Regions from separate parts of the Hydrogenophaga sp. NH-16 genome, predicted to be linked through region 4. Evidence: predicted binding sites of a transcription regulator. Region 4 holds the regulator's gene; each other region holds the start of a gene.
What was found. Region 4 encodes sigma-54, which starts transcription at its own class of promoters, with help from an activator protein. Its sites were predicted from a motif close to TGGCANGNAANCTGCTTT; they were not measured.

Region 1 (5,971 bases), 120 kb from region 4:
TGTCGATCACATGCAATTCCAGTGCCAGGCGGTAGCGCTGCTTGCCGAAGGTCACCTGCCGGCCCACGCGCGTGCGCAGGGTGATCTGCGCATCCCCCGCCGCGATGCGCTCCGCGAGCGCCTGCGCCGCGTTGTGCGCGATGTTGAGCACCGCCTGGATCAGCTGCTCCTTGTCGCCGCGGAACTCGGGGATGGAGGTGTCGTAGTCGCGAACCACCTTCAGACCCCGGGGGAACTCGGCCACGATCAGCGAGCGCACGCGTTCACACACCTCGTGGATGTTCACATCGCCCACCACGTGAGGCCGGCGGTGTGGCGCCAGCAGGCGATCCACCAGCGACTGCAGGCGGTCGGCCTCGTGGATGATGACCTGCGTGTACTCGGTCAGTTGTTTGTTGTCGAGCTCCAGCTCCAGCAGCTGGGCCGCACCGCGAATCCCGCCCAACGGGTTCTTGATCTCGTGGGCCAGGTTGCGGATCAGCTCCTTGTTGGCCTGTGCCTGGTCGATCAGCCGCTCTTCCCGTTCCTGCCGGGCCTGCTGCTCCAGCGGGAGCAGCTCGACAATGACTTCGCCCGCCGTGTCGGTCTGCGCCACCACCACGTGGACCGGCAGCGGTTCATGGGCGAGGCGCCGCAGCCAGGCGTCGTACCGCAGGGCAGCGAACTCGTTGACTGCGGCGCCGCTGAGCGCGTTCTGGAGCAGCTGCGGTTCGGTGAAGCAGTCCTGCAGCCGCGTGCCCGTGATGCTGCGACGGGACATGCCCAGGGCATCCTCCAGCGCCGCGTTGGCAAAAAGTACCTGCCCGTCAAGCGAGACCACCGCCACCAGCGTGGCCAGCAGATCCAGCGAATGGAACTTGCCGTGCGCCGAAGCCGCGCGCTGCGCAGCCTTTCCCGGCAGCATGGCCGCATCGACACGGGACAGGGGGAGAGAAAGGTCTGGCTTTTTCAAGCCGGCTATTTTGCGGCAGGTTCGGACGGCCCGCTCGCACCCGGCACCGCAGGAGCGGGTCCCGCGGGGCCCGACGCCGCTGGCGGCGCCACCGGCGCACCGCCCATGCGGGCCAGCTCGCGCCGCAAACCATTCACATCAGCCTCGGCCCGGGCCACCGTCGCCTTGAGTTCGGCCACACGGTCGAGGTAGCGCTGGTAGTTGCGCGACTCGATGCCTTCTTTCTCGGGCTGCCCATTGGCGTAGGCCTTCTGCGCCTGGGCCAGCCGCTCTTCTGCCTTTCTCAACTCCATCTCAAGAATCTGGCGGGCATCGCTGTCGCGTGCACGCTGCTCAGCAGAATCGTTGCGAGGTGCGCTGCGGGGCGCTGTCGACGAGCTGGCAGACCGCGGAGCCGCCTGCGGCGCCGGGCCTTGAATGACGGTGATGTTGCCGCCCTCCATCAGCTTGCAGCCCTGGGCCTTCGCCACCGTGGCGTTGTTGGTGTACTCGTTGCCACAGCGATAGATGCGCTCTTGCGCCAAAGACGGCAGGCACCACACCGCCGCAACGGAAAGGATCAGGACGCGATGGGTTTTTGCGGCAATGTTCAGCTTCGACAACACGTGGGCTCCAGGCGCTGTGGGCGCATTGAGAATCAATTTTCAGTATGACCCAAAAACAGGCCGCATGGTATCCGCCATGACAGGGCGCCCGCGCGCTCGTCCGGACGGCCCAAAAAAAAGGACGGCCGGGCCGTCCTTTTCATCTGCGAAGCGAGGCCCGGGTGATACCGGGCCTGCCATCACAGGCTGTAGTACATGTCGAACTCCACCGGCGACACTTCGATGCGGCCGCGGTTGACTTCGCCCATCTTCAGTTCGATGTAGGCGTCCAGCATGGAGTCGGTGAACACGCCACCCTTGGTCAGGAACGCGCGGTCCTTGTCCAGGTAGTCCAGCGCCATGTCCAGGCTGTGGCACACGGTCGGGACCAGCTTGTCCTCTTCCGGCGGCAGGTGGTAGAGGTCCTTGGTCGCGGCTTCGCCCGGGTGGATCTTGTTTTCCACGCCATCCAGACCGGCCATCAGCAGCGCCGAGAAGCCCAGGTAGGGGTTCATCAGGGGATCGGGGAAGCGGGCTTCCACCCGGCGGCCCTTCGGGTTGGCGACGTACGGGATGCGGATGGAGGCCGAACGGTTCTTGGCCGAGTAAGCCAGCTTCACCGGGGCTTCGAAGTGCGGCACCAGGCGCTTGTACGAGTTCGTACCGGGGTTGGTGATGGCGTTCAGGGCGCGGGCGTGCTTGATGATGCCGCCGATGTAATACAGCGCGAACTCGCTCAGGCCAGCGTAACCGTCACCAGCGAACAGGTTCTTGCCATCCTTCCAGACCGACTGGTGCACGTGCATTCCGGAACCGTTGTCACCGGCGTAGGGCTTGGGCATGAAGGTGGCCGTCTTGCCATAAGCATTGGCCACGTTGTGCACCACATACTTCTGCAGGACCGTCCAGTCGGCGCGCTGCACCAGCGTGCTGAACTTCGTGCCGATCTCGTTCTGGCCGGCGCCCGCCACTTCGTGGTGGAACACCTCGACCGGGATTCCCAGCGATTCGAGGATCAGGGCCATCTCGGCGCGCATGTCCTGGGTGCTGTCAACCGGAGGCACGGGGAAGTAGCCGCCCTTGACTGTCGGACGGTGGCCGCGGTTGCCGCCTTCGAGCTTGGCGCCCTTGTTCCAGGGAGCTTCGTACTCTTCGATTTCGTAGAAGGTGTGGCCCGGGGCAGTGCTCCAGCGCACGCCGTCGAACAGGAAAAACTCGGGTTCCGGTCCGAAGAAGGCGGTGTCGCCCAGGCCCGAGGACTTCAGGTAAGCCTCGGCGCGCTTGGCAATGGAGCGGGGATCGCGGTCGTAGGCCTTGCCGTCGGCAGGCTCGATGACGTCGCAGGTGAGGATCAGCGTCGTTTCTTCGTAGAACGGGTCGATGTTGGCCGTGTTCGGATCGGGAATCAGCTGCATGTCTGAAGCTTCGATGCCCTTCCAGCCTGCGATGGACGAGCCATCGAATGCATGGCCGGAAACGAACTTGTCTTCATCGAAGTGGGACACGGGCACGGTGGTGTGCTGCTGCGCACCACGGGTGTCGGTGAAGCGGAAATCAACGAACTTGACTTCGTTGTCCTTCACCATTTGCATCACGTCTGCGACGGTCTTGGCCATCAAATACTCCTGTTGCTGTGTGAGTGGAAAACTGAATTTGACAAGGGCATGAAGCAGTTTCTGTGCCAAAGTTGTGCCGTCGGGTTCAATCAACGATGTGCCAAGCCCCAAGGCGGCGCAGATTATGGCGCAGCGCCCTGCGCCGGCGGGCTGCAAAGCCTGGATGCCCGGCGTGACCGCTGTAAACCCGGCATGCAACGCATTGTTTTGGTGCATTCCAGCAGAATGCACAATATTGGTGCAAACAACTATCGCACCAATTCGGGTCCCAACTCCGCACCAAACCGCTCAAGCCCGTCAAGCAGCGACGCAAACGCCGGGGTCACGGCATCTGGGGCGCCCTTGACGCCCAGCTCGATGTGCCGCCCGTAGTCCGGGTGGTCCACGCTGGGCAGGCTGAACACCTTCACCGGGTGCTCGCGCTCGATGGTCTCCATGAGAGGGGTCAAGGTGGCCTCCATGGCCCCCATGACCACCACCGAGCGCTCCTGCCACGCGTCTTGCCGGTGAAGATGGCGGTACGCCCCATCCAGCAGCGCTTCGATCATCGGCCAGGCCATCACGGGAAACCCCGGGACAAAATGCACGGAACCACCACCGGGTCCATCGCAGCTGAACCCGGGAATCTTGTTGTACGGGTTGGGAATGATCCGGGCGCCGACCGGGAACACCCCCATGTTCAGCCGGTGCATGTTGTCGGGCCGCTCGGGGTCGTGAACCTCCCCCTTCTCGGCGGCCACGTCCCTCATACGCTGCTCAATAAGGTCGCGGGCCTCGGGGTGGAGCGCCAGGTCCACCTGCAGTGCCGCAGCCGCGCACTGGCGCGTGTGGTCGTCGGGCGTGGCCCCGATGCCACCACAGCTGAACACCACATCGCCGCTGGCGAACGCCTCCCGCAGTGCGTCGGTGATGCGCTCGCGGTCATCACCGATGAACCGAGCCCACGCCAGCGAAAGGCCTCTTCCCGCCAGCAGTTCGATCACCTTCGGCAAGTGCTTGTCGGCACGTTTGCCCGACAGGATCTCATCGCCAATGATGATCAGACCAAACGCCGGTGGGTTCTCTTTGCTGGTGTTCATGGAGGTCAGGCGCCAGGCGGCGGAAGAACGGTGGTGGGCGGCAGGGTGTCCAGCGGCATGGCTGGTTGGCCTCCTGGCTCAGGATCCAGGACCTCCACCACCTGCGCCGCGCGCATCCGCTGCAGCGCCGCCAGCGTGAAATGTGCGAACCACAGAGACGCAAAAGCAAATACCAGGGTGTAGATCCAGATGGCCACCGGCACCAGCAAGGGCGCCAGCGCCACGAACATGGCACCCGATGCCCAGAGCAGGCTGGGTGCCGCGCCAAGATACCCGCTGAGGATGCCCATGACCAGAAGGCTGCCACGGTGTTCACGCAGGATGGTCTTGCGCTCGGCACTGCTGGCATGCTGCGCCAGTGCGTCATAGGCAAACACGCGGTAGGTCAGCCAGCCCCAGATCAGCGGCGGAAGGATGAGCACCAGCGGCGGAACCAGCCACAGGGGCATAGAAAGAACCAGTACCACCAGGGCCACGAACGTGGACCCCAGCGACCACAACAGACCGAGAACGAAAGAGCCACCACGCCTGCGTTCGAGCAAAGGAAAGCGCCTTTGCGCAACCAGTTCAACCATGGACGGAGTCATGAACACGGCGACCAGCAGCAGGCACAGCAACACGATCACCGGCGTCGCCAGAACCAGGACCACCAGCGGTGCAAACACCGTCCGCATGGAGCCTAGGCCGACGCGATCCAGCCAGCCCAGAAAGCCCTGAACCAGTTCATAGGTCTGCAGCCACTGCGTGACGGCATCGACAGACGTGTCCCAGAAGAAATAGCCCAGCCCAAAAGACAGTGCGACCATCAGCACCAGGGGCAGGAACGACAAACCGATCACCCGCGGGTGCATGCAGTACACCACCGCCCGCCAGAACGCATCAAACAGCTGAGTCATGCAACGAGAATACCGGTTTTCCCGCCAGCCAGGCGGCACGCGAAGCGGAGACACGATGGACAGCGTCATCATCCACGGCACCCGCCTGGAAGTTCGACACATCCCAGGCCCGACCGGCCGCTCGCCGTTGGTGTTCCTGCACGAGGGGCTGGGCAGCGTGTCCATGTGGACCCAACGAGGCCGCGACTGGACGATGGAACTGTGCAACGCCACCGGACGGGCCGGCTGGGTGTACTCCCGGAGAGGCTATGGGTGCTCGGACCCCGTGCCCGACGTGCGCGGGGCGCCCCATGCCGGAGAGTTCTGGCACACCGGACGGCACGAACCCGACTACATGCACCGAGAGGCCCTGGATGTGCTGCCGGCCTTGCTGGAGGCACTGGGCATCGACGCGCCCGTGCTTGTGGGCCACTCCGACGGCGCCACCATCGCGCTGCTGCACGCCAGCCGGCATCCGGTGACAGCCTGTGTGGTCATGGCACCCCATGTGTTTGTGGAGGATGTCTCGATCCGGTCCATCGAGCAGGCCAGGTCCGCCTACATGCAACCCGGGGAACAGGGCCTGCGGTCACGCCTGGCGCGCCATCACAGGGATGTCGACAACGCCTTCTGGCAATGGAACGACATCTGGCTAGATCCAATACTGTTCAGATAGTATTTTTAAAGCCATAATCCTCATCCATCGAAGCTTCAATGGATGAGGGTGATGGCCAGATCGGCCAGTCCTGGCGCAGGAACTGGAGTCGGTTGACGCCGTTCTTTGACTATCCGGCGGAAATCCGAAAGGTCATCTACACGACCAATGCCATCGAGTCGGTGAACATGGGCCTGAGGAAGCTGAGCA
Region 2 (5,971 bases), 1.1 Mb from region 4:
TACGCCGCGCGCGACGCGGCGGCGAAGGCCGCTGCGGCGGGCGAGGCACCGGTGGCCGAGGCCCCCGCGGCAAGCGGCGGCATTCCCGCCTGGGTCTGGATCGCGGGCGGTGTGGTGCTGCTGGCCCTGTGGTGGCTCAGCCGCTGAAGGCTTCGCCGCGCACAATACCTGCCAGGACTGGAGACACCATGGAAAACCTCGACATCACGGTGCTGCGCCATCTGCTGCAATGGCGCCAGCAAGGGCAGCGTGCGCTGCTGGCCACGGTGATCCGCACCTGGGGGTCTTCGCCCCGCCCGGTCGGCTCGATCATGGCGCTGTGCGAGACCGGCGCCGTGATCGGTTCGGTCTCGGGCGGCTGCATCGAGGACGACCTGATCTACCGCTACCGCCGTGCGGACGGCGCTGCGGGTGCGGGCACCCACGACATCCCCGACGGCCCGCCCGAGCGGGTGAAGTACGGTGTGAGCGCCGACGAGGCCCACCGCTTCGGCCTGCCCTGCGGCGGCACGCTGGAGCTGATGCTGGAGTTCAACCCCGACGCCGACGCGCTGGCCACGCTGGTGACGGCGCTGGGCGAGGGGCGGCTGATGCAGCGCAGCACCGACCTGGCCACCGGCCGGGTCACGGTCGCGCCCTGCGAGCGGCCCGAGGCGCTCAGCGACGACGGCCAGGTGCTGCGCAACACCTTCGGGCCCGAGTACCGCATGCTGCTGATCGGCGCCGGCCAGCTGGCCGAGTACCTCTCGACCATGGCGATCTTCTGCGGCTTCTCGGTCTCGGTCTGCGACCCGCGCGAGGAATACCGCGGCAGCTGGAACGTGCCCGGCGCCAAGCTGCTCACCGGCATGCCCGACGACGTGGTGCATACCTTCGGCGTCGACCGCCGCACCTGCGTCATCGCGCTCACGCACGACCCCAAGCTGGACGACCTGGCGCTGCTCGAAGCCCTGGGCACCGAGGCCTTCTACGTCGGCGCCATCGGCTCGCGCCGCAACAACGAGGCCCGGCGCGCGCGCATGATCGAACACTTCGACCAGACCGAAGAGAGCCTGGTCGCCATGCGCGGCCCCATCGGCATCTACATCGGCAGCAAGATGCCCTCGGAAATCGCGGTCAGCATCATGGCCGAGGTGCTGGCGGTGAAGAACGGCGTGGCCCTGCCGCGCGACGCCCAGGTCGGCCCGGCCAAGGACCAGCTCCAGCCCCGCAGCGCGGACGAAGGCGGCGCCGTCTGCTTCAGCGCGTCCCGCGTGGCCTGAGCGCCGCGGCCCCGGCCGCGGCGTGGCATGTGACTTGCGGTTGACTGCAAAAGAGGTGCATTGTCCGGGGGCCTGCCCGGGCACTGTCTCAATCTGCAACACTGTTGTTCCGCCCACGAACGCCGAGGCCGATGTGACCACCACCGTCCATGCCCCCCTGCTCCCTGACCAGCGTCTGGCCCTGATCGAACGGGCGCGCCTGTCTGTGCTGGAGGCGCGCGACAGCGCCCCCTCGCCCTGGCTGGCCGCGCCCATCGAGCGCTCCTGGCGGCGCTGTCTGGCCATGGGACAGGACCCGCACCAGCGCGTGGCCTTCGAGCCGGTGTCGGCCAGCGCCATGCGCCAGGCGCTGGAGGCGAGCCAGCCCCTGATCCAGGCCGCCGCGCCGGTGATCCGCTCGCTCTCGCGGGCGATGGTGCACACCCGCTACTTCGCCATCCTGACCGACGCGCGCGGCACGGTGATCGACGTGGACGGCCCGGTCGACCGCAACAATCCGCGGGCCGCAGCCATCGCGCGCGTGGGGGTCGACCTCTCCGAGCGGGCCGTCGGCACCACCGCCATCGGCACCACGCTGACCGACCACGAGCCGGTCTGGCTGCACCGCGGCGAACACTTCTTCCACGACAACGGCGCCTTCAGCTGCGCCGGTGCGCCGATCTGGGGGCCGGACGGCCACTGCGTCGGCATGCTGGATCTCACCGGCGTCGACGTGGCGGAGCAACCCGCCCTCAAGCACCTGGTGACGCAGTCGGCGCGCAGCATCGAAAACGCGCTGACCACCTCGCGCCCGCACCGCATGCTGCTGCGCCTGAACTGGCCGGGCCGTGTGCTCGGGGACGACAACGACGGACTGGTCTGCGTGGACGACGACGGCCGCATCATAGGCGCCAACCGGGCCGCGTCCGACATGCTGGGCCTCATGCCGCAGCAGGCCGCGATGCACTGCAGTGACGTCTTCGCGGTGCCCACCGATGGCCTGTTCGACGCCGCCCGCGCACAACGCCCCGCTTTCGAGGTGCCGCTGTGGTCTGGCCTGCGGCTGCAGCTGCTGGCCCAGGGGCCGGGCCGCGTCTCCGGCTCGCCGCGCCCGGCCAGCCACAGCGTGCCACTCAAGGACGTGGAGGCCGCCCTGATCCGCCGCGCCGTGGAAGACGCGCGCGGCAACGTCATGGAAGCGGCCCGCGCGCTGGGCATCAGCCGCGCGACCGTCTACCGCAAGCTCACAAAGAAGAAGGCCTGACCGGCGCGGAAGGCCCGCCGGTCAAGGCGCAGTCAGGGTGAGCCCGTGCTGCTTGAACATCGCGAGCAGCTCGCCGCTCTCGCGCAGCGATTTCATCGCCATGTCCAGCGCCGCGCCCAGGTCCTTGTGGGCCGCCTTGATCGCCATGCCCACCGGCCAGCCCGTGTCGGCGATGCCGTTGTTGAGGTTGAGCTTGGACAGCGGGAACTGGTCCACCGAGGCCTTGCGCTGGAACAGCGCGGCTTCGGCCTGCGCCCGCAGCACGAACGCGCCTGCAGCCTTGCCGTCGATCACCGCCTGCGCGGCCTCGACACCCGAGGGGTAGATCGAGACCTGGTTGCGCAACAGCCCACCGCCGTAGCCCATGAGCACGCTGGCCGCGCCCGCGCCGCGCTCGGCCGCCAGCGGCAGGCCCTTGAGGTCTTCGGGGGAAGCGGCCGAGGCCAGGCGCCGGCTGTCGTGCAGCAGCACATTCGACTGGCGCATATAGGGCGCCATGATGGTCACCTGCGGGTTGCCGTTGGCCAGGAAGCGGTCGGCCGGCACCTGCAGCATCACGTCGGCCGGACCGTAGCCCAGGTAGTGGCCGCGCCAGACCATGTTGCGCAGGTCGTCGTTCATGTTCTCGCCCGCGTCGAACGGCAGCAGCGAGAGCTTGAGGTTCATCTGCCGCGCCAGCGCCTCGGCCAGCGACACGTCCAGGCCCGTCATGTCCGTGGCCGGGCCGCTGGAGAACGGCGCGTTGTCCTTGTACACCGCGACCTTGAGCGCCCCGTTCGCACGGATGCGCGCCAGGTCGCTCAGGTCGGTCTGCGCCAGCACCGGCCAGGGCATGGCCAGCGCGGCCGGCAGCAGCGCCAGGGCTTCGCGGCGGCGCAGGCCTCTGGAAGTCTTCAGGGTGGAGTCGGTCATGGGTCTTGTCTCTCTGTGATGTTGTAGCTGACGGCCCGTCCGGTGGCGCGGGCTCAGGGTTCGCGGCGGGTCTCGATGTAGGTGCGGATGGTCCAGATCGCTTCCTGCGTGAGCGTGCCTTCGAACGGCGGCATGTAGACGCGCCCGTCGCGCACGCGGCCGCGGCGCACGGTGGAGATGAAGTAGTCGTCCATCTCCTTCATGCAGGAGGCCTTCTTGGCCGCGTCGGCCAGGCCGGAGCAGTCGCTGTCCATCTTGCGCAGGTCGGGCGAGATGCCGCCGGAGATGGCTTCCAGGCCATGGCAGCGGGCGCAGTTCTGGTTGTAGGCCGAGGTGCCGATGCGCAGCGCTTCCTTACGGGCCGGGCTCTGCTCGTTGTAGGGGTTGGCATCGAGCCACTTGGCGCCCAGCTGCGGCAGGGTGCTGGTGTCCACGGCCTGCGGGACCACGTCCCCGTGGGCGTACACCGCAATGGCGGTCAGGCCGGCCACCAGCAGGGCGACGGCGCGTCGGGATGCGAGGGAAAAACGGACGTTCATGGGCTTGTCTCCAGGTTCAGAAAAAAGAGGCTTCTGACACCCGGTCAGCAATAAGCGGGCCACAAAAAGAACCGCCCCTGTACCACCCACATCCCGGCCCGATTGCAACGACCATGTGTTCCAAATTGAACCACCCTGTTGTTCCACGCCCCAACCACTGTCCCATTCCGAACGGGCACAACAGGCTGCTTCGGGCTGGCCGGGGATTTGCTTTGTACCGGAAGGAGGCACCCGCCACAGCTTGTTTCATTCAGGGATTTCCCACTGTTGATTTGTGGCACAGATATGAAGAAAATCACATGAGTCAGGACAGCAACGACCACGACCCCCTTCAGTTCGGCCCCATTGAGCCGAACTGGTCGATGGATTACTGGGGAGGCCTTCCCCCGGACCCTGGAGACAACATGAATGCCGCCATGTACACGCCACCCGGCCGAGAGCGTGTCAACATGCCTTCCGCCCCCCACGAGGCCGGTCACGATCCGATCGGCCAGTCGCACCAGCGCTCGCGTGCATTTGGCATCACCGAACAGAGCGAACCCGACTTTTCCAGCCCGCTGCGCGGCGACCTGACCAGCGCCCTGGACGAAAACCGCTTCCTGTTCCAGCACGCGGCACCGGTCATGGAAACGCTCTACGACCAGATCGCCAACACCCACAGCATGGTGCTGCTGACCTCGGCCAAGGGCATGGTGCTGCACTCGCTGGGCGACAACGACTTTCTGGAGAAGGCCTCGCGCGTGGCCCTGATGCCGGGCATGGACTGGTCCGAGCAGACCAAGGGCACCAACGCCATCGGCACCGCGCTGACCGAAGAGGAAGCGCTCACCGTCCATGGCAACCAGCATTTCCTGAATGCCAACAAGTTCCTGACCTGCTCGTGCTCGCCGATCTTCGACCCCTACGGTCAGGTCATCGGCGCGCTGGACGTGACCGGCGACCAGCGCAGCTTCCACCAGCACACGCTGGCCCTGGTGCGCATGTCGGCGCAGATGATCGAGAACCACATGTTCGCCGACATCTTCCCGAAGGCGATCCGGGTGCACTTCCACACCCGCTCGGAGTTTCTCGGCACGCTGGTCGAGGGCATCGCGGTGTTCTCGCCCGAAGGCCGCTTCATCTCGGCCAACCGCAGCGCACAGTTCCAGATCGGCCTGCCGTTTGCCGCGCTCAAGGCCCACACCTTCTCTTCGCTGTTCGGCATCCCGATCTCCTCGCTGGTCGATCTGTTCAGCGGCACCCTGCCCACGCCCAAGCAGCTGGTGTTGCACAACGGCGTGGCCGTGTGGTGCCGGGTCAAGATCAAGGCGGCCAATCCCTGGAACGCCGGCCGGCCCATGCCGGTCACGCCGCAGCAGGCCGAGGAACAGGCCGCCGCCACACCGTCGCCCGCAGTGGCCAAGGTGGTGCCGCGCAAACCGCATTTGTCCACGCTGCAGTACCTGGACACCGGGGACCCGCAGGTCTCGGCCGTGATCCACAAGCTGCGCATGGTCTCGGGCAAGGACATCCCTGTGATGATCCTGGGCGAAACCGGCACCGGCAAGGACCTGCTGGCGCAGGCCATCCACGGTGATTCGAACCGCTCGGGCCAGCCCTTCGTCTCGGTCAACTGCGCCTCGATCCCGGACACGCTGATCGAGTCCGAGCTGTTCGGCTACGAGGAAGGCGCCTTCACCGGCGCGCGCAAGAAGGGCTCGATCGGCAAGATCCTGCAGGCCAACGGCGGCACCCTGTTCCTCGACGAGATCGGCGACATGCCCAAACACCTGCAGGCGCGGCTGCTGCGCGTGCTGCAGGAGCGGCGCGTGAGCCCGCTGGGTGCGGGCAAGGAGGTCGACGTGGACGTGGCGGTCGTCAGCGCCACCCACAAGAACCTCAAGGACATGATCGCGCGCGGCGACTTCCGCGAAGACCTCTATTACCGCCTCAACGGCCTGGTGGTGCGCCTGCCGGCGCTGCGCGAGCGCACCGACTTCGACCTGGTGGTTCAGAAGATCGTCAAGGCGCTGTGC
Region 3 (5,971 bases), 2.2 Mb from region 4:
GCACGTGAACTGGCTTGTCAGCCAGAAGGTCACCGAACTCCGCGACGAGCCGCGACTTGTGTTTCTGTTCCATCACGATCACCACGTCGGCCCAGTCGATGTCGGTGTCCGAGACCGTGTGGCGCGCACTGGGGCTGGTGCCACCCGAGCGCACGTTGAGCAGCGGATGCCGCCGCCAGACCTGCTCGGCTGTGGGGCTGCGCCACTGGTTGCGGCTGCAGACGAAGAGGACGTTGAGTCGATCCCTGGGCATCCGTGCACTGTAGGACAAGCGCCGGGCGGACCCTGCGGTCAGGGTCATGGTGGTCCGGGCTGCGGGGTTCCGGTTGGGGAAAATTCCCTCCATGAAAGCCGCCTACCTCTACCTTGGCGCGGCCATCTTGGCCGAGGTGATCGCCACCTCCCTGCTCAAGACCTCCCAAGGCTTCACCCGCCTGTGGCCCAGCGTGGCCACGGTGATCGGCTACGCCATCTCGTTCTACTGTCTGGCGCAGACGCTGGGCAGCGTGCCGACCGGCGTGGCCTACGCGATCTGGTCCGGCGTGGGCATCGTGCTGATCTCGTTGATTGCCTGGTGGGTGTTCGGCCAGTCGCTGGATGCGCCCGCGCTGATCGGCATGGGCCTGATCGTTGCCGGCGTCGTGGTGATCAACCTGTTCTCGAAGTCGGTGGCGCACTGATGAGCGCCACCGCCCCGGCCCGCGCTCACCAGCTGACTTCGCGGTCTGGCGTGGCGCTGATCTTGTGGATGCTCAGATCTGCGCCGTCGTATTCCTCTTCCTGGTCCAGCCGCAGGCCCAGCGTGAGCTTGAGCAGCCCGTAGACCACCGTCCCGCCCAGCAACGCCCAGGTCACGCCCATGGCGGTTCCCAGCAGTTGCGCACCGAAGCTGACGCCACCCAGGCCGCCGAGCGCCTGTTGGCCGAAGATGCCGGCAGCAATACCGCCCCAGGTGCCGCACAGGCCGTGCAGCGGCCAGACGCCCAGCACGTCGTCGATCTTCCAGCGGTTCTGCGTGGCGGTGAACATCACCACGAACAGCAGGCCGGCCACCGCACCCACCACCAGCGCGCCCAGCGGATGTATCAGGTCGGAGCCCGCGCACACGGCCACCAGACCGGCCAGTGGGCCGTTGTGCACGAAGCCGGGGTCGTTCTTGCCGGCGATCAGCGCGGCCAGCGTGCCGCCGACCATGGCCATCAGCGAGTTGACCGCGACCAGGCCCGAGATCTTGTCCAGCGTCTGCGCGCTCATCACGTTGAAGCCGAACCAGCCCACGCAGAGGATCCAGGCGCCCAGTGCCAGGAAGGGGATGTTCGAGGGCGGGTGGGCCGAGATGCCGCCGTCCTTGCGGTAGCGGTTGGCGCGGGCGCCCAGGAAGATGACCGCGGGCAGCGCGATCCACCCGCCGACCGCGTGCACCACGATGGAGCCGGCGAAGTCGTGGAAGGTGGCGCCGGTGGTGGCCTCGATCCAGGCCTGCACGCCGAAGTGGCCATTCCAGGCGATGCCCTCGAAGAACGGATAGAAAAATCCGACGATGACGGCCGTTGCGATCAGTTGTGGCCAGAACTTGGCGCGTTCGGCAATGCCGCCCGAGATGATGGCGGGGATGGCGGCGGCAAAGGTCAGCAGGAAGAAGAACTTGACCAGGTCGTAGCCGTTCTTCTGGGCCAGCGTTTCGGCGCCGATGAAGAAGTGCGTGCCGTAGGCGACGCCATAGCCGACGACGAAGTAGGCGATGGTCGAGACCGAGAAGTCGACCAGGATCTTGACCAGGGCGTTGACTTGGTTCTTCTTGCGAACCGTGCCGAGCTCCAGAAAGGCGAAACCGGCGTGCATGGCCAGAACCATGATCCCGCCGAGCAGGATGAACAGGGCATCGGCGCCCTGTTTGAGTGCGTCCATGAGGAATCTCCGTGCAGAAAGCTTGTTTTGGTGCGTGATTGGCGCCAAAACAGGGTCTGCATGGCGAATCGCACCATGTCAAAGCAAAAAACGCACCAATGGAGAGGGGTTTCTGCGAAGGTGGTGCGTCATGCACCGATCGAGCGCAGCACCGACGGCGCGATCAGCTTGTGCATGGGCCTGACCGGCAGCATGTAGAGCCGTCCGAGCCGGTTCTTGGTGTGGACCACGGTGGTGACCGTCACACGCACGGGCTGTCCGGCTGGGCGGGCGCAATGCACCGAGACCACCACGTCCAGGTGCTTGTCGCGGTCACCCAGCAGCACCTCGTCGGGCGTGTTCTCGAACAGGGTGAAGATGCCCACGCGCTCGCCAGGCCGGTAGTCGGCGTCGGGGCGGGCGGGGTGGATGCCGGAGAGTTCGCCCAGGTTCTTCAGGCCCACCAGTTGCACCGCGCGGTTGCGCAGCGTCATGCAGGCATCGACCCAGCGCGGCGTCGCCCGGGCCGATTTCAGGAACTGGCCGAGGGCGCTGAGCGAGGGGTCGGCGGCGTCGATGGCCCAGGCATCGTGGAAGTCGGCGCCCTCCAGGCGCAGGGCGATGCGGCTGCCCGCGGGCGGGGCGACGGCGGTGGGTGTGTTCATCCACCCACTGTAGCCGCCCGGTGGCGGTCAGGAGCAGCTGACGCTGCCGCAGCCGCTCATGGTGGCGGGGCGCACCCGGCTCGGGTCGGCCAGGGTTTCGGTGCGGGAGTCGAAGCCCACGTCCTTCATGTGCAGCGCCAGGCCGGCGTCCATGGTAGCGGCGTGCTGCGGGAACCACTCGACCAGCGCCTCGGCCAGGCGTGTGATGATTTCCTTGTCGTCTTTTTCGTAGTGCTCCACCACGGCGTGCAGCGTTTCCATGATGGTGGCGTGGTGGCCGGCGTGGCAGTTGTCGGGCGCGAAGCCGGTGGCCACCATCCAGCGCTCTTCCTGGGCGAAGTGCTCCTTGGTGTGCTCGATGAACTCGAGGTAGAGCGGCAGTTGCTGGTCTTGCGGGGTGGCCAGCAGCCGGTTGAGCATCTCCACGAACTCTTCATGGGTGTCGTCCATGCGGCCGTCGCCGGTCTGCAGCTGCGGGGTCCAGTCCAGCCCGGTGGTGGCCTGGGCGGGGGCTTCGGGGGTGGTGGTCGCTTCCATGGGGTGCCACTGTAGCTGCAAACCGCTGCCCGGGCGCTTGACCGGGGTCAAGCCTCGGCGGTGGCGCGGCCCATCATCTGGTCCAGCGCGGCCTGCAGTTCGGGCGCGGCCAGCGCCTGATCGAGCCGGGCCAGGGCGGGGTGGGCCAGGCTGGCGCGCAGGTGGTGGGTGTCGGCGGCAATGTCCAGCGCCGGGTCGTAGCCTTCGAGGCTGTCGAGCTCTCCCAGCGCAAAGTGCTCGCCCAGTCGGGCGCAGAGATAGCCCAGCGCAAACCGCGGTGCCCGGGCGCGGTCGGTGACCATGAAAGGCGTCGCCAGCTGGCGGCCGACGCCGCAGACCTCGTCGATCAGGCTCTCGGGCAGCTCCCAGGACTTCATCAGCAGGCTGCCGATTTCGCTGGCGTTCAGGCCCAGCAGTTCCTGCTCGGTGTGGGCGCGCTGCAACCGGTTCTGGTGGTGCCACGGCTCCAGGCGCGAGGCGGGAATCAGGGATGCGGCCGCCAGTTGCCCCACGAAGCTGAGCACGACCTGGGTGGAGAGGTTGCCCACATCGGGCAGGTTGAGCGCCTTGCCCAGCCGCACGCAGAGTTCGCTGGCGATGGCGCTGGCCTGCCAGATGGCGTCGAAGCAGCGCTGCGCCTCGGCCAGCTTGGGCTTGAAGGCCTCGGCCAGCATGTACTGCAGGCAGATGCTGCGCACGGTGTTCATGCCCAGGAAGGTCACCGCATGGCCGATGTTGGTCACGGGCGTTCGCAGCCCATACATCGGCGAGTTCACCGTTGAAAGCACCTTGGCGGCGATCAGCGGCTCGCCCATCACCAGTTCGCTGAGCTCGGCCGAACCGGCCTTGGCCACGAAATCCGGCGACAGCAGCTTCTGCATCGAACGCGGGGGGCGCGGGATGCCGCGGAAGGCAGCCAGCAGGGCGTCGCGGCGTGCGGGGTCGATGTCCTGTTCCCGCAGCCAGCGGAATCCAGCGAGTTCCGCCGGCATGGCTTCGGCCGGCGGCAGGGTGGTTTCACGGGCGGCGGGCGAGGGTGCCGGGGCGGCGGCGCGCAGCGCGGGGGCATTGCTGTGCTGTGCAGCGATGGGTCGTGCGGGCGCCGCTTTCACCGGTGGGCGGCGGAAGAACCACCAGGCCAGGGCCAGCGCCAGCACACCGGCCATCCAGTACATGAGCAGGGACAAGACAACCTCCGTTCAGGGATGAGCGTCCGTGGGCCACGGACTTGTTCACCCCCTCAGATCGGCATCTGTGCGCCAGTCTTGAGGAAACTGGCCGGCTGACCGCTGTCAGGCGAGGCGGGTGTGGTGGCGCGCGATCTGCGCCTTGACTTGGGCCGGCGCGGTGCCGCCCAGGGTGTTGCGGGCGTTCAGGCTGCCGCGCAGGCTCAGGCATTCGTAGACGTCTTTCTCGATTGACGCATTGAAGCCCTGCAGCACCGCCAGCGGCAGTTCGGACAGATCGCAGTTGTGGCTGGTGGCGGCCTTGACGGCGTGGGCCACGGTTTCGTGCGCATCTCGGAAGGGCAGGCCCTTCTTGACCAGGTAGTCGGCCAGGTCGGTCGCGGTGGCATAGCCCTTGTTGGCGGCGGCCTCCATGGCGGCGGCGTTGACGGTGATGCCGCCTTCTTTCTGCCCCGTGGCCGGGTTCAGCTGACCACCCACCATCTCGCAGAAGATGCGCAGCGTGTCCTTGAGCGTGTCGACCGTGTCGAACAGCGGTTCTTTGTCTTCCTGGTTGTCCTTGTTGTAGGCCAGGGGCTGACCCTTCATCAGGGTGATCAGGCCCATCAGGTGACCGACCACGCGGCCGGTCTTGCCGCGCGCGAGCTCTGGCACGTCGGGGTTCTTCTTCTGCGGCATGATGGACGAGCCAGTGGTGAAGCGGTCGGCGATCTTCACGAAGCCGAAGTTCTGGCTCATCCAGAGGATCAGCTCTTCCGAGAAGCGGCTGATGTGCACCATGCACAGGCTGGCCGCCGCAGTGAATTCAATCGCAAAGTCGCGGTCGCTCACGCCGTCCAGGCTGTTCTGGCAGACGCCCTCCATGCCCAGCGTCTTCGCGACGCGCTCGCGGTCGAGCGGGTAGGTGGTGCCGGCCAGCGCGGCGCTGCCCAGCGGCAGGCGGTTGGTGCGGCGGCGCACGTCGGCCATGCGCTCGGCATCGCGGCTGAACATCTCCACATAGGCCAGCAGGTGGTGCGCAAAGCTCACCGGCTGGGCCACCTGCAGATGGGTGAAGCCCGGCAGGATCACCTCGACGTTCTTCTCCGCCACATCCACCAGCGCGACCTGAAGTTCTTTCAGCAGATCCGAAATCAGGTCGATCTCGTCGCGAAGCCACAGGCGCACGTCGGTGGCCACCTGGTCGTTGCGGCTGCGGCCGGTGTGCAGGCGCTTGCCGGCGTCGCCCACCAGTTGCGTCAGGCGCGCCTCGATGTTCAGGTGCACGTCTTCCAGGTCCAGCTTCCACTCGAAGCTGCCGGCCTCGATTTCCGAGCGGATCTGCGCCATTCCGCGCTGGATGTCGGCCAGGTCGCTGGCACCGATGATGTTCTGTGCGGCCAGCATCTCGGCGTGGGCCAGACTGCCGGTGATGTCGGCCAGCCAGAGGCGCTTGTCGAAGAACACGCTGGCGGTGTAGCGCTTGACCAGCTCGCTCATGGGCTCCGAGAATAGGGCGGACCAGGCTTCGGATTTCTTGTCGAGTTGGTTGGTGGACATGGTGGTGCCAGCGGCGAGAGAAAGGATCGGAGGGCGGCGCGTGCGCCTGGAGGAATGGTCCCGGGCGCTGTGGACCATGCGGTCTGACGGCGACAACCTATAGTGCGAGCCATGCGGGACTCCCGAATTTTATCGAGCTTCCAGGACCTGTCGTCG
Region 4 (5,971 bases):
GTGAGCAACCAGGCGCTCCAGCCGGCGTAGTGGCTCTTCCAGTGCGTGGCCAGCTGTGCGAAGAAATCGCTGCCGTCGCTGCCATCGGCCATCTGGGCGCTCTCGCGGCCTAAGCCGGGCTCGGGAGCGGCCTTGGCACCCACGGTGAAGGTGCGGGGCGCACGCGCACCGCGTTCGGCCGCCCGCACCTGGGCGCTCTGCCCTGCCACCCCGGCAGCCGCAATGCGCTCGCCATAGGGCGGGTTCAGCAGCATCACGCCGGGCTTGTCGGTCGGCGGCATGCGCTGCAGCGCGTCACCGCCACGCAGCTCCATCGCGAAGGCCACACCCGCGCGTTCGGCGTTGCGCTGCGCGAAGTCGACCATGCGGAAGGCCACGTCACTGCCGAACACGATGGGCTTGCGCCCGGCCGGCCACTCGCGGCGCTGCTTCGCGGCCTCGTCCTTGAGGGCGTGCCAGACGTGTGGCTGGAACGGCAGCAGCTTCTCGAACGCGAAGCGGCGCTGCAGACCGGGAGCGACCCGCAGCGCGATCTGTGCCGCTTCGATCGCCACCGTGCCGCTGCCGCAGCAGGGGTCGTACAGCGGCACGATGTCGTCCAGCGATTCGGCCTCGGCGCCGTTCCAGCCGGTGGCGGCGATCATGGCCGCGGCCAGCGTTTCCTTCAGCGGCGCGTCGCCTTTGTCCTCGCGCCAGCCGCGCTTGAACAGCGGCTCGCCCGAGGTGTCGATGTAGAGGCTCACCGTGTCGGTGGTCAGGTGGGCGTAGAGCCGCACGTCGGGCCAGGTGGTGTTGACGCTGGGGCGCTCGCCGCGCTTGTCGCGGAAGCGGTCGCAGACTGCGTCCTTGATCTTGAGCGCCGCGAAGTTCAGGCTCTTGAGCGGGCTGTGCTGCGCCGTGACCTCGACCTTGATGGTCTGCTGCGGCGTGAACCAGATTTCCCAGGCGACCTCGCTGGCGGCCGCGTACAGGTCGTTCTCGCTGCGGTAGCCACCGTGCCAGAGCTGCACCAGCACGCGCTGCGCGAGCCGGCAGTGCAGGTTGAGCTTGAGCGCGTCGCGCCAGGACGCCAGCAGCGCCACACCGGCGCGCGACTTCTGCACCGCGGTCTCGCCCGTGATGCGCGTGACTTCGGCGGCGAGGTAGTCCTCCACGCCGGCGGCGCAGGGGAGGAAAAGATTCAATTGGTTCAAAGCGCTTTTCTCAGGTTCGCCGGCGCGATGCGCAGCGCCTCGCGGTATTTCGCGACCGTGCGGCGCGCGCACTCGATGCCCTGCTCCTTGAGCAGGTCCGAGAGCTGGTTGTCGGACAGCGGCTTGGTCGGCTCTTCGGACGCGATGAACTGCTTGAGCAGGGCGCGCACCGCCGTGCTCGACGCATTGCCGCCGGTCTCGGTTCCCAGGCTGGAGCCGAAAAAGTACTTGAGCTCGTAGGTGCCGAACGGCGTGGCCATGTACTTGGCCGTGGTCACGCGGCTGATGGTCGACTCGTGCAGGCCCAGCTCGTCGGCGATCTCGCGCAGCACCAGCGGGCGCATGGCCAGTTCGCCGTGCATGAAGAAGTTGCGCTGGCGCTCGACGATGGCGCTGGAGACGCGCAGGATGGTGTCGAAGCGCTGCTGGATGTTCTTGATGAACCAGCGCGCTTCCTGCAGCCGCTGCTGCATGGCCGCGTGGCCCGCTTCGCCGCCGGCCTCGCGCCGCCCCCGCAGGGCGTTGGCATAGACATCGTGCACGCGCAGGCGCGGCATCACCTCGGCGTTGAGCGAGACCTTGAAACCGCGACCGGCGCGGGTGACGATCACGTCGGGCACCACGACGTTGCGCTCGACGTCGACGAAGCGCCGGCCCGGCTTGGGCTCCAGGCGGGCGATCAGCGCCAGCGCGGCGCGCACGGTCTCGTCGTCGTGCCCGGTGGCCGCACACAGGCGCTTGATGTCGCGCTTGGCCATCAGCTCCAGCGGCTGCTCGCAGATCGCCAGCGCCGTGCGGGCGGCGGGCGTGTTGCGCAGCTCCATGATCTGCAGCCGCAGGCACTCGCCCAGGTCGCGCGCGCCCACGCCCGTGGGCTCCATCTGCTGCAGCCACTGCAGGGCCATGCCCAGGCGCTGCTCAATGGCCTCGACTTCGTCGAAGCGCGGCTCTTCGTCGGCCGGCCGGCCCGCGGTCAGGCGCCAGCAGGCGCGCGCCAGCTCGTGCAGGCTGTCCTCCAGATACCCGTCGTCGTTGAGCGACTCGATCAGGAAAAACAGCGCCGCGCTGTCCTCGTCCGACAGGCGCAGGCAGCGCGCCTGCTCGTGCAGCTGGTCCTGCAGGCTGACCGGCACACGGGCCAGGTCGGCGGCCGTGGCGGTGTCGTCGTCGTCCCCACCGGAACCGCTGTTGCGCGCGGGTGCATCGCCGCCCCATTCGCTGTCGTCGGGCGCCATCTCGACGGTGCCGTCGCCTTCCCAGCTTTCTTCGACCGGCGCGGCGCCGTCCAGCCGGCTCTCGACCTCGTCGCTGGCGCTGTCTGCGCTGTCGGCCTGGGTGGTGCGGGTGTCCGGTTCGGCGCTGCGCAGCTCGACCACCGGCTGCGCCGCTTCTTCCAGCTGCTCGCCGGCGACCACCGGTGCGTCCGCGGTCTGCACGCCGAAATCTTCGCGATCGGCCACTTCCTCGCCCCGTTCCAGGAACGGGTTCTCGTCGAGCATCTGCTCGACTTCCTGAGCCATCTCCAACGTGGACAGCTGCAACAGGCGGATCGACTGCTGCAATTGCGGCGTGAGCGCGAGGTGCTGCGACACCCGCAGCGACAGACCTTGCTTCATCGGCTCATTCCGTCACATGCGGAAGTTCTCGCCCAGGTAGACGCGGCGCACCTCGGCGTTTTCGATGATCTCGGCGGTGGTACCGCTGGCCAGCACATGACCGTCGCTGATGATGTAGGCGTGGTCGCAGATGCCCAGGGTTTCGCGCACGTTGTGGTCGGTGATCAGCACACCGATGCCGCGCGACTTGAGGAAACTGATGATGTGCTGGATCTCCAGCACCGCGATCGGGTCGATGCCGGCGAAGGGCTCGTCCAGCAGGATGAACCGCGGCCGGGTGGCCAGCGCGCGGGCGATCTCCACGCGACGGCGCTCACCGCCCGAGAGGGCGGGCGCGGGCGAATCGCGCAGGTGGTCGACGCGCAGCTCCTTGAGCAGCTCGTCCAGCCGGGCATCGATCTCGCGCGCGGACAGCGGCTGGCCGTTCGCGTCCTGCTGCAGCTCCAGCACGGCGCGCACGTTCTGCGCCACCGTGAGCTTGCGGAAGATCGAGGCTTCCTGCGGCAGGTAGCCCAGCCCCAGCCGGGCACGGCGGTGGATGGGCAGGGACTCGATGCGGTGACCGTCCAGCAGGATCTCGCCACCATCGGCCCGCAGCAGGCCGACGATCATGTAGAACGACGTGGTCTTGCCGGCGCCGTTGGGACCCAGCAGTCCCACCACCTCGCCCTTGTCCACCGACAGGGACACGTCCTTGACCACCTTGCGGCTGCCATAGGACTTCTTGAGTCCCCGGACCTCCAGACGGCTGTGCGACGGCATGCCGCCCGACGGACTGGCGCTGGCGACGGTCTCCGTCACTTCTTGGGCTCGGTGATCTTGCCGCTGGGACGCAGCGTGGCCGGATCGGTCGCCGGGGCGGCGGGGCCGTTCTTCTCCTCTTCCGGGATCGGCGTGAGCATGGCGCGCACGCGGCCGGTGGGGTTGGCAGCGGTCTTGCTGGTGTCCCCACCCTTGACCGTGAACACCTCGGTCAGGCTGTTGTAGAGGATCTCGCTGCCCACGCTCTGGTCGTTGAGCAGGGTGCCGCGGTAGCGGCGCAGCACCGCGCGACCGGTGAACAGCACCGTCTGCGCCTTGCTGTCGTATTCGATGCGATCACCCTCGCCCTCGATCCATTCGTCCACGCCTTCCCGCTTCTGGCGGAAGAAACCGGCCTTTTCGGGGGTGCCCAGCAGCAGACCGTACTGATTGCCTTGCGGGTCCTGGCGCACGTCCAGCTTGGCACCGCGCATCAGGATGGTGCCCTTGGTGATCACCACGTTGCCTGTGAACACGCTGGTCTGGCGTGTCTCTTCGTAGCGCAGCGCATCGGCCTCCACGTTCATGGGCTTGTCCTTGTCGGCCTTTTCGGCCTGCGCCAGCAGGGGCAGCATCAGGCCAATGACGGCCAACATCCGGGCGATGGAACGGGGGGTTGGTGCGTGTGGGTGCATGGCGTTTGAGGGCACAGATCTTGCATTCATTGTAGCGGCGCCCAGAGCGTTTCGCCGCTGCGCCGGCACATTGTGCCCGCCATGAAACCAGGAAGCCCGCACAGGGCGGGCTCCGAAGGGAAGAGGGTCAGAAACCGGTCAGCCTTTGCGGGCCTCGGCAATCAGCGAGTCCGCCACCAGCAGGGTGCGCGGCCCTTGTCCGCCCACATAGAACTTGCCGGCGATGCCCAGGGCGGGCGTGCCTTCCACCTGGTAGGCGTCCTGCAGACCAACGGCCTTCTCCGCCAGCTTGGCAGCCTGGCCATTGAAGATGCCCAGAAACTGCTCGCGGTTGACACCCTGTTTTTCGATCCAGGCGGTGATGGCGGGCGCGGTCGTCAGCGGCTGGCGCTCTTCGTGGATCGCCTTGAACACCTTGACGTGCAGCGTGTCCACCAGGTTCAAGGCCTCCAGCGTGAAGTACAGGCGCTGCATCGGCACGAAGTTCTGGTTGAAGGCCACCGGCATGCGGCGCACCGTCACATGGGCCGGTTTGCGCTTGATCCACTCATGAAAGACCGGTTCAAAGTTGTAGCAGTGGATGCAGCTGTACGCGAAGAACTCGACCACCTCGACCTGCCCCGCCGGGCTCTCGGTCGGCGCCGGCTTGGCCAGCCGCTGGAAATCGGTGCCTTCCTTGAAGGCCACGCGCTGGGCCAGGGCCGGCGACAGGGTCAGCCCGCTGGCGGTGGCGGCACCAGCCACCAGGAGGCTGCGCGAAAAATCTCGACGATGCATGGAATCGGACTCCTTGAAATGACCTGAATCAGGCTCCCGGGACAGCGAAAAGTTCCTCGGTACCGTGCAATCAGCGCTGCACCCGCACCAGCGCCGCTTCCACCCCGTTCACCTCCAGCTGTTCGCGCGTGGCCTCGGCCATGGCCTTCTGGCCAAATGGTCCCATGCGGACACGGAACACGGTGCGCCCCGCCTGCTCGCGTTCGGTGATGGTGGCGTCCATGCCCAGCATGGCCAGCCGTGCTTTCTGCGCCTGCGCCTCTTCGGGAGACTTGAATGCCCCCGCCTGCACGAAGTAGGAGAAGGGGTCGGCCCCCTGCGCAGCCGCGGGCTCCGACGCCCCTCCGGCCTTGGCCCTCATGAGGTCGCCCAGCGGATCGCTGTCCGGCTTGGTGGCCGCGTCAGCGGCTTTGGCGGCCGGCGCCTTGTCGGGCTCCGCCGCTGAGGCGTCCTTCGGTGCCGCGTCGCCGGCGGCCGGCGGGGTCGTTTCGACTGGAGCCGGCAGCGGCGGCGGCTTGTTCACCAACCCGGCGTTCGGGTTCCAGCCCTTGTTGCGTTCGGCCTCGGCCGCATCGTCGGCCGGCTTGCGGGTGACACCGCGGTCCACGAATGGCACCGGCACGCGCGTCACATACACGGCCACCGAGAGCGCCAGGCCCAGGCCGACGAGCAGGCCGACCACAAAGCCAACCAGGGTGCCGCCACGCTGAGCGCGGGCCTGCGGGAATGAAATGTTCATGGGAGGTGGGAGGTTCACATCTTCTGCGGGGCGCTCACGCCCAGCACGGCCAGGCCATTGTGCAACACCTGTGCCGTTGCCCGGACCAGCGCCAGACGGGCGCGTTTGACCGCTTCGTCGTCCACCAGGATGCGCTCGGCGTCGTAGTAGCTGTGGTAGGCCGCGGCCAGCTCGCGCAGGTAGAAGGTCACGTCGTGCGGCGCAAAGCCC

Region 1: glnA (type I glutamate--ammonia ligase) is a predicted target of sigma-54. The motif match lies at 3,203-3,220, and genes of this name have one in related genera.
Region 2: pedF (cytochrome c-550 PedF) is a predicted target of sigma-54. The motif match lies at 4,001-4,018, and genes of this name have one in related genera.
Region 3: DD542_RS09145 (ammonium transporter) is a predicted target of sigma-54. The motif match lies at 1,989-2,006, and genes of this name have one in related genera.

The regions. Positions count from the first base shown of each region.
Region 1 is NZ_CP029344.1:4,627,339-4,633,309, reverse strand. Features, by position in the region: gene glnL (nitrogen regulation protein NR(II)) at 1-904, opposite strand, end outside; gene DD542_RS22350 (hypothetical protein) at 958-1,557, opposite strand; gene glnA (type I glutamate--ammonia ligase) at 1,737-3,152, opposite strand; gene DD542_RS22340 (molybdopterin-binding protein) at 3,401-4,231, opposite strand; gene DD542_RS22335 (EI24 domain-containing protein) at 4,237-5,127, opposite strand; gene DD542_RS22330 (alpha/beta fold hydrolase) at 5,183-5,782, shown strand; partial or broken gene DD542_RS22325 (transposase) at 5,842-5,971, shown strand, end outside.
Region 2 is NZ_CP029344.1:3,405,673-3,411,643, reverse strand. Features, by position in the region: gene DD542_RS16435 (carbon monoxide dehydrogenase subunit G) at 1-147, shown strand, start outside; gene DD542_RS16430 (XdhC family protein) at 189-1,262, shown strand; gene DD542_RS16425 (helix-turn-helix domain-containing protein) at 1,396-2,505, shown strand; gene DD542_RS16420 (transporter substrate-binding domain-containing protein) at 2,527-3,417, opposite strand; gene pedF (cytochrome c-550 PedF) at 3,471-3,956, opposite strand; gene DD542_RS16410 (sigma-54-dependent Fis family transcriptional regulator) at 4,361-5,971, shown strand, end outside.
Region 3 is NZ_CP029344.1:1,879,211-1,885,181, forward strand. Features, by position in the region: gene DD542_RS09135 (phosphotyrosine protein phosphatase) at 1-253, opposite strand, end outside; gene DD542_RS09140 (EmrE family multidrug efflux SMR transporter) at 345-680, shown strand; gene DD542_RS09145 (ammonium transporter) at 706-1,908, opposite strand; gene DD542_RS09150 (DUF2867 domain-containing protein) at 2,037-2,552, opposite strand; gene DD542_RS09155 (hemerythrin domain-containing protein) at 2,580-3,089, opposite strand; gene DD542_RS09160 (HDOD domain-containing protein) at 3,137-4,276, opposite strand; gene argH (argininosuccinate lyase) at 4,382-5,815, opposite strand.
Region 4 is NZ_CP029344.1:4,509,509-4,515,479, reverse strand. Features, by position in the region: gene DD542_RS21735 (THUMP domain-containing protein) at 1-1,193, opposite strand, end outside; gene DD542_RS21730 (RNA polymerase factor sigma-54) at 1,190-2,809, opposite strand; gene lptB (LPS export ABC transporter ATP-binding protein) at 2,822-3,571, opposite strand; gene lptA (lipopolysaccharide transport periplasmic protein LptA) at 3,607-4,206, opposite strand; gene DD542_RS21715 (thiol:disulfide interchange protein DsbA/DsbL) at 4,384-5,022, opposite strand; gene DD542_RS21710 (SPOR domain-containing protein) at 5,093-5,761, opposite strand; gene argS (arginine--tRNA ligase) at 5,776-5,971, opposite strand, start outside.